One region of the Pelagibaculum spongiae genome, then DNA from elsewhere that is predicted to be linked to it. Evidence: predicted binding sites of a transcription regulator. Region 1 holds the regulator's gene; the other holds the start of a gene.
What was found. Region 1 encodes LexA, which represses DNA repair genes until DNA is damaged. Its sites were predicted from a motif close to TACTGTNTANNTANACAGTA; they were not measured.

Region 2: recN (DNA repair protein RecN) is a predicted target of LexA. The motif match lies at 5,314-5,333, and genes of this name have one in related genera.

The regions. Positions count from the first base shown of each region.
Region 1 is NZ_QDDL01000003.1:127,604-135,243, reverse strand. Features, by position in the region: gene DC094_RS09515 (MaoC/PaaZ C-terminal domain-containing protein) at 1-77, opposite strand, end outside; gene DC094_RS09510 (phasin family protein) at 250-636, shown strand; gene DC094_RS09505 (PHA/PHB synthase family protein) at 789-2,582, shown strand; gene DC094_RS09500 (tetratricopeptide repeat protein) at 2,584-3,489, shown strand; gene DC094_RS09495 (hypothetical protein) at 3,569-5,281, shown strand; gene rmf (ribosome modulation factor) at 5,477-5,650, shown strand; gene lexA (transcriptional repressor LexA) at 5,825-6,436, opposite strand; gene thiI (tRNA uracil 4-sulfurtransferase ThiI) at 6,611-7,640, shown strand, end outside.
Region 2 is NZ_QDDL01000001.1:664,629-672,268, forward strand. Features, by position in the region: gene dnaJ (molecular chaperone DnaJ) at 1-195, opposite strand, end outside; gene dnaK (molecular chaperone DnaK) at 359-2,287, opposite strand; gene grpE (nucleotide exchange factor GrpE) at 2,408-2,992, opposite strand; gene DC094_RS02930 (NAD(+) kinase) at 3,155-4,045, shown strand; gene DC094_RS22990 (hypothetical protein) at 4,042-4,854, opposite strand; gene recN (DNA repair protein RecN) at 5,418-7,085, shown strand; gene fur (ferric iron uptake transcriptional regulator) at 7,365-7,640, shown strand, end outside.

The DNA of each region.
Region 1 (7,640 bases):
TGGGTGATGGTCTTTTCTAGGCTAGCAGAAAGGCCTTCGTGTAGTTGATCGAGCGGGATGTTTTCTAGCGAGTTCATAAGCGCAGCTTCTTTTGTGATGAGCATTCTTTATCGGTCATTTTGCCTGCTTGTGCGGCGAAAGCCAATAATTGAATTTTTAAGACGCTTTTTATGTTGCGCTGCACAAAAATCACTTGTATGCTGCATTGCAACAATCAAGGAAAATCAATCACAACAGAAGGAAGTGGCCATGTACACAGATATGATGAAGCAGTTTAACGATCAAGCACAGCGTATGACTCAACCGATGACTCGTTTGAATGAGCTGGCTGTAGAAAGCATCGAAAGATTGGCTGAATTCCAACTCGCTACTTTGCAAAGCTATTCAGAAATGGGTGTTCAGCAATTGAAAGCTGCGACTCAGATCCAAGATCTGGAAGGCATGCAAAAGTACGCAGCGGGTCAAGTTGAAGCTGTGAAAACTGTTAGCAAAAAAGTTGCCGATGATGCAAAGGTACTAGCTGAGATGGGCGCCTCTTTCAAAACTGAGCTAGAGAAAATGGCACAAGAAAGCCAAAGCGCAGTCGCTGCTGCAGTTAAACCTGCTACTAAAAAAGCACCATCTAAAGCTGCTTAAGTTTTAGTGGTAAAAAAAGCCGCCATCAGGGCGGCTTTTTTGTTATTTTATCAGCGATAACCCTGTGCAATGATTAGAGTAATTTTTGATTTGAATTATTTTAGTCAAATATCAGGGGCAAGGAAGTAACGCAAAACAACAAGGAAATGCATATGAGTGCTCAGACGCAGCATGACTCTGAAAGTCTTGATGAAAAGGCTGATGTAGTTCAGATTTTTGATGATATTGCCCGCCGAAGTCAGCGAATTGTAAAAGATTTTATGGATCGACAATCAGTCGGTGGTGGTGAGCCAGATGTAATGAATATTGGCGGTGCCTTCCTTGATCTGACAGAACAGCTGATTCAAGACCCAAGTAAGTTGGTAAATGCTCAGTTAGAGTTTTGGCAAAATTACGCCCAGCTTTGTCACAATATGTTGTTTGGCATGATAGGCCAGCAAGCTTCGCCGGTAGTTGAGCCAAAAAAAGGTGACCGACGTTTTAAAGGCAAAGAATGGACTGAAGTCGCGCTATTTGATTTTATAAAACAATCTTATTTGCTGACATCGCAGTTTTTTCAAAAATCGATTCATTCCGTTGATGGAATGGATGAAAAGAACCACCAAAAGCTCGAATTTATCACCCGCCAGTTTGTGGGTGCCATGTCGCCAACCAACTTTGTTACTACCAATCCAGATGTTTTAAAACGCACTATTGAAAGCCGTGGTGAAAACCTAGTTCGTGGTCTGGATCATATGTTGCAAGATCTAGAGCGCGGTAACGGTCGTTTAGATATCCGCATGACCGACTTAGATGCGTTTGAGTTGGGCAAAAATGTCGCCATTACCGAAGGTTCGGTCGTTTTTCAAAATGACATGATGCAATTGATCCAATATAAACCGACCACTAAAACGGTTTATCAAAAACCGATAATGATTATTCCACCGTGGATTAACAAATATTACATCCTCGATTTGTCACCAAAAAATTCCTACGTGCAATGGCTAGTGAATCAGGGTTATACCGTTTTTATGATTTCATGGGTTAATCCTGGTGCTGAGCACAAAGATAAAACCTTTGATGATTATTTAACTGACGGCACCTTGGCGGCGATTGATACCATTCGTCAAATCACTAATGACCAACCAGTGATGGCAACCGGTTATTGCCTCGGCGGTACTTTATTGTCTGCAACGGCCGCTTGGTTAAAAAGTAAGGGTCAGGCGGATAAACTGGAGTCGCTTACTTATTTGGCAACGCTGATAGATTTTAGTGATCCAGGCGAGCTAGGCGTGTTCATCGATGAGAAGCAGGTGGCTTCAATTGAGAGTAATGCAGCAGATGATGGCTACATGAATGGCCGTGTAATGGCTGGTAGTTTCAACATGTTGCGTGAGAATGATCTAATTTGGAGCTATTTCATCACCAATTACTTGTGTGGTGACACGCCTTTCCCATTTGATCTGCTTTACTGGAATTCAGATGCAACCAATATGCCGGCAAAAATGCATACTTGGTATCTGCGAAAGATGTACATGGAAAACTGTTTTAAGGATTCAGAGGGTGTTGAGCTAGCAGGGGTTGCAATTGATGTTTCGACGATTAAAACTCCGGCTTACTTTGTGTCGACGCACGATGACCATATCGCCAAATGGCAGTCGACTTACCCAGGTGCCAAATTGCATCAGGGTCCGGTAAAATTTGTTTTGGGTGGTTCGGGGCATATTGCTGGTATCGTCAATCCGCCAGTAAATAACAAGTATGGTTTTCAGACTTGCGATGAATTACCAGACAGCCCAGATGATTGGTTAGAAAATGCGCAGCAAAATGAAGGCTCTTGGTGGACCGATTGGGATATCTGGGCGTCGGAAAAGCGCGGTAAAAAAGTACCTGCCAGAATACCTGGTTCAGGAAAATTTAAAGCTCTGGAGGCTGCTCCAGGCAGTTATGTAAAGAGACGAATATAAAATGAAAAGGCTGGCCTGCCTGATTTTGATGAGTTTTTTGACAGTGGGTTGTCAGCAAGGGTTGTTGACTCAAGCTGAAGCACAAGCTGCTTATAAAGCTTACGATTATCGGCGGGCTATGCCGTCTTTGGTTAATCATGCTAAAGCAGGCGATGTGATTGCCATGCGTATGCTGGCAAAGGCGTATATGGCAGGTTTAGGTGTTGACTTGAATTTGCAAATTGCCGCCGCTTGGTATTTTAAAGCGGCCAGTATGGGCGACCGACAAGCTCAAGTTGTTTTGGCCGGTTTGTATGAAACCGGTACCGGCGTTGATGTTGATGTCAAGCAATTTCAATATTGGTTAGAACGGGCAGCAGTGCAGGGTGATCAAACCGCTGCGCGAAAGCTATATCAGCTGCTACTCAAACGAAAAGATTCCAAATCTAGAGCACAAGGCTTTGCTTGGCTAAAAGCACTAGCCGAAAATGGCAATATGGCTGCAATGGCCAGATTGTCTGAGCTTCTTGAAAAAAATAAGGATCCGAAGCTGGTTCGAAGCGCCATAAAATGGAAGCTGCGTGCCGCTGAAGCGGGAGATTCTGATTCACAATATCAACTGGCTATTTACTACTCGCAACCTGAAAAAGATAAGCCAAATTATTTTAAGGCTTGGCTGTGGTTTGACCGTGCAGCCAGACAAGGTGATGGCCGTGCATTGGTTGGTCTGGCGGGTTTAATGATTTATGGATTAGGTCGTTCAACCGATCTTTCATCAGCCAATGCTTTGTATTTGTTGGCACTGGAGCGAGGCTATGCCAGAGCGCAGGAAGGTATTTCTCTACTATCTAATCGCTTGACCGATGATCAACAGGAAAAAGCCAAGCAATTACAAGTAATCTACGGTCAACGTTATCCGGTTTCCTGATTGATTTAAGCTTAGCGATTTGAGATAACAGCTCCCTAAGCTGCGCATGCATGCGGCGATTAATTTTTCTGAGGAGTTTATGTCCAAATCAGGATGGCTGGTGCCAGCTTCATTGCTTATCACTTCTATGGCAGCAGCGACTGCCCACGCTGCAGTTTTCAAAGCTGAGCCTTTACAAATTCCTAGCGAATTTAGTGACGTTCAAAAAGGTAACGGTGGCCTTAACTTCCAAGTTAATAGTGTTTTGGTGCAAAACAATCTACCAGATCAGGTGGTTGGGCTAGTTTATGGTGCCGCATCTCGAAATTGTCGAACACGTGATGTACGTTTTAAGTTCACTACAACAGCGGCTTTTTGTGCTCGAGGGCTCAATGGCGTACTCACGACTGACTCTGTTAGAGGGGTTGAGGTTATTGCAGCAGTTCAAGATCCATTAACTGCTGAATCATCAGACCTGTCAATTACTGAAGCAACTAGTGCAGCGACAGGTTATTTTGTAGAAAATGTTGTCAGAGATATTGCCAATACATCAAATGGTATTGAAGTAGTCGGTTATTCTCATTTTGATGTGACAGCAGGTGAATGGCCAACAGGGCAGGCGGTGATTCGCCCGAGCCTAGCAATTAGAAATACTGCTACTCGAACCACTCGGGCGCAATTAAATAACACTGCATTGCCAACTCTTACGAGCTGGGGTAATGAAGATAACATGGCGAATGCGATTAATGCTGGCGGCGTTATTGTGGGTTGGTCTCGTCATTTTGAAGCGGTTGATAGAAGCAGTCTGACTTGTAGTGATGCGGATGATAGTGGTCTGCTTGATGTTTTAAGCAATTGCACGATTACAGATCATCAACGAGCAGTAGTTTACCCCTCAAATAATCGCCAAGCTTTTGATTTAGGTGCTTATCAAACCATCGCGTTTGATGATGTGGATAAATTTTCCTTCGCACTAGATGTCAGTGATGACGGTACTGCACCCGTTGTAGTTGGCAGAGTTGGAGATTTCTCTCGTGCTGAGGGTGATTCAACCATAAGTTGGGCACGAGGCTTCTGGTTTAGAATCACTGATGCTACAGATCCGCAAAATGGCCACGGCACGACCTTTGCCGGTATTGCAGCCGATGGCGATAGCGATAGCGGAATTGTAGCGCCGCTGGTAGATAACGAAGATTACGATACCAGTCTTAGTGCAATAAATACTGGCGGCATTGCCGTAGGATCTTCCCAAGTCTCTGCAACATTGACCGAAGCTATTAGCTTTGATACCTCAAGCCCGAATGAAGCGGCGGTAGGTCTTGGTTATCTTGAAACAGATCTGAGTTCTTCTGCTTCGGCGGTTAGTGACAGCGGTATTATCGGTGGCAACGCGGTTGTGCGTAGAACTTCAGTTTCTACCGGCAGTGAGCGACATGGCTTTTTATATTTTCCTGCTGGCAGTGATGTAGTTAATACCGATTCAGTGGAAATCATGCTCGATGCATCGAATCTGATCGATTGTAGCCAAGGAATTGTGATTACTGGCATCAATAAAATTGTCGGCGATAGTAGCAATCCAGTGATTTATGCATCCGCTGTGGCAACTGCAGCAGCCGATGACAGCTTACAAGGCAAAGTATTTAGCGTTCGTTTGACCCGTGCAAATGACAACGACCCTACTGCGCCTTCAGCACCTCAAGTGTGTGTCCCGGAGAAGCCGCTAAATGATTCGGGTGGTGGCGCGGCAGGCGGGCTAATGATTTTTGCTGGTTGGTTGGCAGTCTGTTTGAGACGTCGTAAATTTTTAAAATGATGTAACACTCAATAGCTGGCCGGTTTTTTCTACCTCAAGGTTTGGTCTAACTTTAAAAGGCTGCCTTGAGGTAGTTGTATCGGGTAAATGTGGTTTGCCAGCGCTACAACAATAACAAGTGACATTGCTGTACCTAGCTAAACCAAAACGACCTGATGCGTGTTTAATGCCAACCCTGAGGAGGAAATGGAAAGCATGAAGACACATAAGCGGGATCGCACGCAAAGAGCTTGGAGTAAAGGGTATCATGCAGGCTTGGTCGGTATGTCCAAAGAAGCTTGTCCGTATGCTGGGTCAGTCAATGTTCGACACAACTGGATGGTGGGATGGCGACAAGCCAAAGAAAATCTATCTCATGGTTTAGAGTGACGGTGTCACTGTTTAATATTAAAACTTAATTTTTTAACCAAAAAGGCCGCTAGATGCGGCCTTTTTGATTTCTGTGGCTTTGCTTATTCTGTTCTAACTAGCTCGAAGTTTAGCTTGTCAATAAGATCATTTATCCTATCGCTACTAGTAAACCTAAAAAACACCTTCAATCGATTAAGAGAAATCCCGGATCACACCAATTGCGATACCTTCAATCGCAAAAGCGGTTTTAGGGGAAACCTTGATCACATCGAAATCTTTGTTTTCCGGGTGCAGTAAAATTTGCTTGCCGGTTTTTTCAAATCGCTTTACGGTGACATCTTCTTCAATACGAGCGACAACAATTTGGCCATTGAGTGCAGTTTGAGCCTGGCGCACTGCCAATAAGTCACCGTCAAGAATGCCAATGTCTTGCATGCTTAAGCCTTCTACTCGTAATAAAAAATCTGGTTTTGAGCGAAATACTCCAGGGTTTACTTGAATTCTTTGCTCGACATGCTCAGCGGCCAAAATAGGCTGGCCTGCGGCAACCTTGCCTACTAATGGTAAGGTTTCGTCTGGGTCATGTTGGTGATCGCCCAACAATCGAATGCCGCGAGATGTGCCAGCCAACAGTTCGATAGCGCCTTTTTTAGCCAAAGCCTTTAAATGTTCTTCTGCAGCATTGGCAGAACGAAAACCAAAATGTTGGGCAATTTCAACCCGGGTTGGAGGGAAGCCAGTCAGCTGAAGGTTTTGCTTGATTACATCAAGGATTTGCTGCTGCCTGTGAGTTAACTTCAGCATGTTGGTACCTGAGTATTAAAACAGTGCTGTTATTATATTCAGTAGTTGGGTCGAGCGCAAAGTTGTGTTGAGTCTATTTTTATCAAGGGAAGTTTGGGACATGACCCAGCTTTAGCTATAATCGCCCGCTTGCTTGTCACCTGTATTGGCTAATCATAGGCCCGCGGATAATTCATGAAGTACCTGATCAAACTATTTCCAGAGATAACCATTAAAAGTAAACCGGTTCGAAAGCGTTTCATTCAACAGCTGAAAAGCAATTTGAATGTACAGCTCAAGCGAATCGACCCAGAAATCAAAGTCTCTGGTAACTGGGATCGGCTCGATGTTGACGGTGTTGTCGAACAGCATCAGGAAGCCGCAGAGCAGGTGCTTTCTTGCACCCCAGGCATTGGAAGTTTCCTGCGGGTGTTCCCGCATGACTTTGAAACCATCGACGATATCTTGCAGCTTGCATTGCCGCACTATACCGAAGTGCTCAAAGGAAAAACCTTCTGCCTTCGGGTGAAGCGTACTGGTAATCACCACGCTTTTAGCTCCATTGATGTTGAACGCCAAGTAGGTGGTGGTTTAAATCAGTTGACCGAAGCGGTTGGTGTTAAACTGAAAAAACCTGATATTACGATCAAAATGGAAATTGTTGGCCAGCAATGCTTTATGGTTCAGCAGCAGCAGCCAGGTTTGGGTGGTTTCCCGCTGGGTACTCAAGATGCTGTGCTATCGCTGATTTCAGGTGGTTTTGATTCTGGTGTTGCCAGTTATTTGGTTAACCGCCGTGGTTTGCAGACGCATTTTTGCTTTTTCAACCTTGGCGGCCGAGCTCACGAAGTTGGTGTTAAGCAGGTTTCTCATCAATTATGGGAAAAGTACTCTAGTTCGCATCGAGTGAAGTTTGTTTCGGTACCTTTTGAAGGTGTAGTCGCTGAGATTTTAACTCGAGTTGAAAATTCGCAAATGGGTGTGATCCTTAAGCGGATGATGTACCGGGCAGCCAATAAAATTGCAGATCGTTTGAAGCTAGATTGTATAGTGACCGGCGAATCGGTCGCACAAGTGTCCAGCCAAACCTTAGCAAACTTGAATGTGATCGAGAGAGTCTCTGAAAAACTGGTGCTACGCCCATTAGTGACTATGGACAAGCCAGAGATTATCGATATTTCTCGTCAAATCGGCACCCATGATATGGCCAGTCAAATGCCTGAAT
Region 2 (7,640 bases), on a different contig from region 1:
AGCCGATCGCTTTTGCTTGTCAGACAGTATTTCGTAGGCTTCCTTAACCTCTTTGAAGCGCTCTTCGGAAGAGGCGTCGTCCGGGTTACGGTCTGGGTGGTACTTCATTGCCAAACGGCGGTAGGCCTTTTTCAGGTCTGCATCGCTGGTGCTTTTGTCTACGCCCAGTACTTCGTAAAAGTCTCTTTTTGACATAACCGTCTCAATCAATAGCTGTCTTCAGACAAACCAGCGTCTGTAATAGCGAAAAAATGTTTCGCGCGAACAAACCAAAAAAACGCAGCCGCTATTAACGGCTGCGTTTCTTATGGCGATTGGCCTTCTTTGCTTGACTGCCAATCACCATTAGCAGCCGTGCTTACTTTTTGTCTTCTTTAACTTCTTCAAACTCAGCATCAACGACGTTGTCGTCTTCTGGTGCTGCGCCTTGAGCTTGCTGCGCGCCTTCTGCTGCCTCAGGGTTTTCAGCCTGTTGCTTGGCATACAGTTTTTCAGCCAGCTTGCCTGAAACTTCAGTTAAAGTCTGAGTCTTAGCTTCGATGTCGTCTTTATCGTCGCCTTTCAGAGCTTCTTCAACTGCTGCAATTGCATCTTCAATGCTTTGCTTTTCTTCGTCTGACAGATCTTCCACTTCACCCAAAGATTTACGCGTTGCGTGAACCATGTTGTCTGCAGTGTTACGTGCATTAACCAGTTCATGGAACTTTTTGTCATCTTCAGCGTGAGCTTCAGCATCGCGAACCATCTGATCGATCTCGTCATCGCTCAAGCCAGAGTTAGCCTTGATGATGATGGACTGTTCTTTGTTGGTCGCCTTATCTTTAGCCGACACGTTCAAGATACCGTTAGCATCGATGTCAAAGGTTACTTCAACTTGTGGCATGCCACGTGGTGCTGGTGGGATATCAGCCAGATCGAAACGACCCAGAGATTTATTACCAGAAGCCACTTCACGCTCGCCCTGCAGTACGTGAACGGTTACTGCATTTTGATTGTCTTCAGCAGTCGAGAAAATCTGCGATTTCTTGGTAGGAATCGTGGTGTTTTTCTCGATCAGCTTAGTCATTACGCCGCCCATAGTCTCGATACCCAGAGACAGTGGAGAAACGTCTAACAGCAATACGTCTTTAACGTCACCAGAAAGAACGCCCGCTTGAATCGCTGCGCCCATGGCAACAGCTTCATCAGGGTTAACGTCTTTACGTGGCTCTTTACCAAAGAACTCAGCAACCTTCTGCTGAACCAATGGCATACGGATCTGACCACCAACCAAGATAACGTCATCAATTTCTGATGCTGCTAAACCAGCGTCTTTCAGCGCTTGCTTACAAGGTGCTAATGAGCGGTTTACCAGATCTTCTACTAAAGATTCCAGCTTAGCGCGGGTAATTTTTACATTTAAGTGCTTAGGACCGGTTTGGTCAGCAGTAATGTAAGGCAGGTTTACTTCAGTTTGCTGGCTAGAAGATAATTCAATCTTCGCTTTCTCGCCGGCTTCTTTCAAACGCTGCATTGCCAGTGGATCGCCTTTCAGGTCGATGCCTTGGTCTTTCTTGAATTCTGTTGCCAGGTAGTCAATAACTGCCATGTCAAAGTCTTCACCACCAAGGAATGTATCACCGTTGGTTGCCAATACTTCGAACTGACTTTCGCCATCAACTTCTGCAATTTCGATAATAGAGATATCGAAAGTACCACCACCTAAGTCATAAACAGCAACGGTAGAATCACCGCGTGCCTTATCCATGCCGTAAGCCAGTGCTGCTGCAGTTGGCTCGTTGATGATGCGTTTTACGTCTAGACCCGCAATACGGCCAGCATCTTTGGTTGCTTGGCGCTGTGAGTCGTTGAAGTAAGCAGGAACCGTAATAACTGCTTCAGAAACTGTTTCGCCTAGGAAATCTTCGGCAGTTTTCTTCATTTTCTTCAAGATTTCTGCAGAAATCTGTGGCGGTGCTAATTTCTCACCTTTTACTTCTACCCATGCGTCGCCGTTATCGGCTTTAGCGATGGTGTAAGGCACCATAGAGATGTCTTTCTGCACTACGTCGTCTTCAAAACGACGACCGATCAAACGCTTGATCGCATTCAAAGTATTAGTCGGGTTGGTAACCGCTTGACGCTTTGCAGACTGGCCGACCAGAATTTCGCTGTCGTCGGTATAAGCAATGATGGAAGGGGTCGTACGATCACCTTCACTGTTCTCAATTACTTTACAGTCTTTGCCTTCAAGGATTGCCACACACGAGTTGGTGGTACCCAGGTCGATGCCAATGATTTTGCCCATGGTATGGCTTCTCCGATTAAATCTGTTAACGCTTGTTAAAGTCTGCCCCTGATATGGGGACAGCGTTTTTCAGTTCAAGCCCTTATTTTTTTCAGAGCTATTCTGCTGTTTGCTTTCTATCTATTTGGCAACCATTACCCGAGCCGGACGGACCAGACGCTCGTTTAATAGGTAGCCTTTCTGAATCACAAACAACACTGTATTTGCTTCAGAACCAGCAACTTCCTGCATTGCCATCGCTTCATGACGCTCCGGGTTGAATACTTCACTTACTGGATTGATCTGAACCACGCCAAATTTGCTCAAACTATCGGTGAACATTTTTAACGTCATTTCTGTGCCTTCACGAATTGCCTTGTTGGCTTCATCGTCTTCGGCAATGCTTTCCAATGCTTTTTCAAGGCTATCGACTACTGGTAACAGCGAGCCAACAAACTTATCTAATGCAAACTTGTGCGCATTAGCAACATCACGCTCGGCGCGACGTTTGATATTTTCCATTTCAGCCTGGGCGCGTAATGCAAGATCCCAGTTTTCCTGTGCTTTCTTCTGCGCAGCCATTAATTGGCCCTGCAAATCTACTTCAGCTGACTCTGCCTGTTCGGCAACAGTTTCAACTTCTATTTCAGCTTCAACAACCTGTTCAGGCTGTTGCGCTTCATTCTCGATAGACTGCTCTTGCTGAGCCTCTGTCTTGTCGTTCATGGGGTCACCAATATCTAGAATATAAAGTCGACAATTCACTGACAGGCTATATGGGGATCAGCAGATTTGATTCAAGGGTTTTTCTTTGCAGTTTATGAATCTCTTCTGTTTTAGTGCCTTTTTACCCCATAATGCGATGAGTCACTTCAGTCAGGATCCGTCATGCAGTCAGTTAGCCAGGTCGGCGTAATCGGTAAGTTTCGCAATCAGGAAGCATTAGATACTGTCAGCGCACTTTGCCAGCACCTAAAAGCCAGAGGTATCAGTGTGATTCTGGAAGCAGTGACTGCTGCGGCACTCCAGGAACATGGCTTTGAAAATACTGAAAACTATCTCACCAGCTCCCGAGAAGAAATGGGCCAACAAGCCCAATTAGTTCTAGTGGTTGGTGGTGATGGCAGTTTGTTAAATGCCGCTCGCGCCCTATCGGTTCATAATGTGCCAGTAATGGGCATCAACCGCGGCCGATTAGGTTTTCTCACTGATATTCACCCTGATGACATGTTTTCACTGGTCGATCAGGTGCTAGATGGTAAATACGTTGAAGAGCAGCGCTTTTTAATTGAATGCCAAGTGATACGTAACGGTGAAAAGGTTGGCGAAGGGCGAGCACTTAACGACATCGTGCTGCACCTTGGCAAAATCTTGCGAATGATCGAGTTTGAAGTCACCGTCGATGATCACTTCGTTTATCGCCAACGCGCCGATGGGATTATTGTTGCCACGCCTACTGGCTCCACCGCTTACGCATTATCCGCTGGCGGACCGATTATGCACCCGACCATTGATGCAATTTCATTAGTGCCAATGAATGCTCATACCTTAAATAGTCGACCGATTGTGATTCCCGGCGACAGTCAAATTGAATTACTAATTACCGACAACAATGAAACCAGCCCGCAATTAAGCTGCGATGGCCAAGTGCATTTGCCTTTAGCACCCGGTGATCGCGTGTTAATTAAAAAGCAGGCTAATCGGTTAAAGCTCATTCACCCGCATGATCAGAATTACTTTCAAGTACTTCGCAGTAAATTGCAGTGGAATAACAATTAATAGAGAGCTTCCTTGCTCTTATTCTTTGATCTTTGTAATTTAATGCAATAAGTCATCAACGCACTAGGCGTCCAGATCAAATTATGACTGGCACGCCAACCTGCACGCTGATCACCGCCTCCTGCAGCTAATACTCGATGAACAACCGTGGCACAATTCTTCCTAAAAAGCCGATAATGTGCACCTGGCTTACTTCGAATTGCTTGCCATTCAGTTGCCATCGCTTGCTCATCTAGCCCATCAATATTAACCTGCCACGGCAAACGGTCTGAAAAATCAGGTCTAGCATGAAAAGATTTGTCTAAATTAGATAAAGCCATTTCTTTCTTTGCTTTAATACTATTCATAACAGTGGCAATAAATGCCGCTTCATTTTCGTTATGGCCACGCTCAAACCAATTATCAATATATTGCTCTGACACTCCCATCGCAGTATGCAACATATTCTCATGAAACATATTCACCACCATTTCTTCTGAAAACCCTTCAGATGAAAATTGACGCAAAATCATTGATAGGTCATTTATTTTTTTATTTCTAGGTCGCGTTTTCTCTTTTTTAAAATCATCTTCCGCTGAAAAGTGACTCGCCCGCGCCTTCACCCCAGGCAAAACATGAGAATGACCAATAGTATGATCAGGCCACCAACAAACGTACTTTCCTGTATCGAGGTGGCCCCCAATCTGCATCGCTGCATGACCAACAGTTCCAACATGCCGCATCATATTGGAAAGCGCATTCCCTGAAAAAACGCTCTTAGAAGCCCCTTTCGGTAACCACAAATATACCGTACAACTTTGGTTCATCATTCCACTCACGATTTAAAAATAAACAAAGCAATACAATGTGTTTTGTTTATAAAAACTTCATATATTATATAAATAACAAATCAAGTGCTAACAACCAAGGGCAAGGGCAAGGGTTAAAACATTTTTTTCTGAAACAACCGCTAGTACCACAAAAAAAACTTTCAAAAAAATCAAAAATTTATTGTTGTGAGTAATATTTTCGCCCTCCTGCGCAAACCATTAGAAATGACCAACCAAGGAACAAGGAACAAGGAACAAGGAACAAGGAACAAGGAACAAGGAACAAGGAACAAGGAACAAGGAACAAGGAACAAGGAACAAGGCATCAACTTTATTAGCATATTGTTTTTACTATAAAAATTACTCGGAATCTTGATTGAATAATTCAGGAATTATTTCAACACGTTTTTTTAGCTCTCCTTTAGCTACTTAGACATAATAATTTACCTTCCATTACGATACTGTATATTTACACAGTCTTATTCCTGTGCTACAAAACAACTGATCATTTATACAGTCTTGGCGAACTTGTATCCCGCCGCACCGATTTGAGCTTGAACACCATGCTAAAGCTACTCAACATTCAAAACTTTGCGATTATCGACCATCTGGAACTGGACCTTCAACCAGGCTTAACCGTTCTAACCGGCGAGACAGGTGCTGGCAAATCTATTTTGTTAGATGCCCTAACACTGGCATGCGGCGGCCGGCTAGAACAAAACCCGGTGCGGCCCGGTGCTGAAAAAGCAGAGATTTGCGCCAGCTTTGAATTGCAGCAACTACCAGAAGCAATGCAATGGCTCAAAGACAATGAAATGGATAGCGACCACGAATGTGTACTGCGAAGAGTCATCACCCCGGAAGGTCGTTCTCGCAGTTGGATTAATGGCAGCCTGCTGCCGTTAGCCAAGGTTCGTGATTTTTCCCGCTATCTGCTCGATATCCACGGCCAGCATCAACACTACTTGCTACTCAAGCGCGAAGCCCAATCAGAATTGCTCGACCATAGCGGCAAATTATTGCCTCAACTGCAACTGGTTGAGCAGGCTTGGAGTAATTGGCAATCGCAGCTCAAACAACTCAAAGCGCTGCAAAATAGCATTCAAACTCGCGGTCAAAGAATTGAATTTCTTAATTTTCAATTGGTAGATTTCAACCAACTTCAATTGCAAACCGATGAAATTGCACAATTGGAACAAGAACAAAAAAAACTATCCAGCGTCAGCATGCTCGCCACCACTGCAAAAAGTTGCGGCCAACAACTCGATAGCAGCCAACGCAGTTTAGTTAACGAAATTGAACGTCTGCAGGCACAGCTAGAGCCGTTAAAGGCAACCGAAACCCAGTTTGAGCCGATTTGCCAAATGCTAGATAGCGCACATATTCAGCTAGCCGAAGCGGCCAGCGAGCTCAATCACTACAGTCAAAGCTGCAACCTAGACCCGCAAAGGCTGAAATTTGTTGACCAACGTTTATCTGAAATTTACAGTTTGGCCAAACGGCACCGCTGTGCACCGGAGCTATTAAATGAAATTCAGCAGCAATTAAATGATGAATTAATACAACTAGAGCAAGTGGATTTAAATTGTGAACAGCTCGCTGAGCAAATTGCCGCGCTAGAACAGCATTACATGCTACAAGCACAGCAACTTAGCCAGTCGCGGCAGGCCACTGCCGAACAACTATCTCGCAAAGTCAGCCGCATGATGGGTAAGTTAGATTTAGCCAAGGGCCAGTTCGCAGTCGCTCTAGAAGCAAAACCTGCCGGACCGAGTGGTTTAGAGCAGGCAGAATTTCTTTGCACCACCAACCCCGGCCAACCGATGGGTCCCATCAGCAAAATTGCTTCTGGCGGCGAGCTATCTCGAATTAGCTTGGCGCTACAAGTCAGCACCATCGATTCACGCAGCCACACCACGCTAGGCTTTGATGAAGTCGATGTGGGTATTGGCGGTGCCACGGCCGAAACGGTTGGTGAGCTGTTACAAGAATTAGGCAAACAGCAACAAGTGCTTTGCATCACCCACCAGCCACAAGTTGCCAGTCGCGGTGATCAGCATTTGAAAATTTCCAAGCGAAGTGATCAGAAAAATACCTACAGCCGTTTCGATAGCCTTTCCTCCCAACAAAGAATTGAGGAAATAGCCCGCATGCTAGGCGGTCGAAAAATAACCCGCCAAGGCCTTCAACATGCGACGACTTTGCTAGAAGATGCGCTACGAAGTGAATAAAAGCGATATAGTTGTAACCAATCCCTACTTGGCGATAACTATTGATAACACTACAAAATAGACAATTTGCACGCCCACTGTCAGTAAATTGGTCTGTCAGCTAAGGCCTATTGGCTGTTAGAGTGCCTTTCATGCAGAAAACTGCCGCGACAAACGGAGTTTGATAACTGCATTTAGTTGCAACTTGGCACTATTCTTTTAATCACCTATCATGGCGCTCTAATGTGTGATTTGTCTGACTACTCGCACCCAGTAGCATCAGGACCAGAATTCAAGAGGATTGTTTTGGAAAATCAGGAACTGAAAAAGGCCGGACTCAAAGTGACCCTGCCAAGAGTCAAGATTCTGCAGATCCTTGAGACTACCGAGCAAAGACATGTCAGCGCCGAAGATGTCTACAAGGCACTTCTGGAAGCTGGCGAAGATGTCGGTCTGGCCACGGTATATCGAGTATTAACCCAGTTTGAAAATGCCGGACTCGTACTGCGCCACAATTTTGATGGTGGCCACTCGGTGTTTGAACTATCTCGCGGTGGGCACCATGACCATATGGTC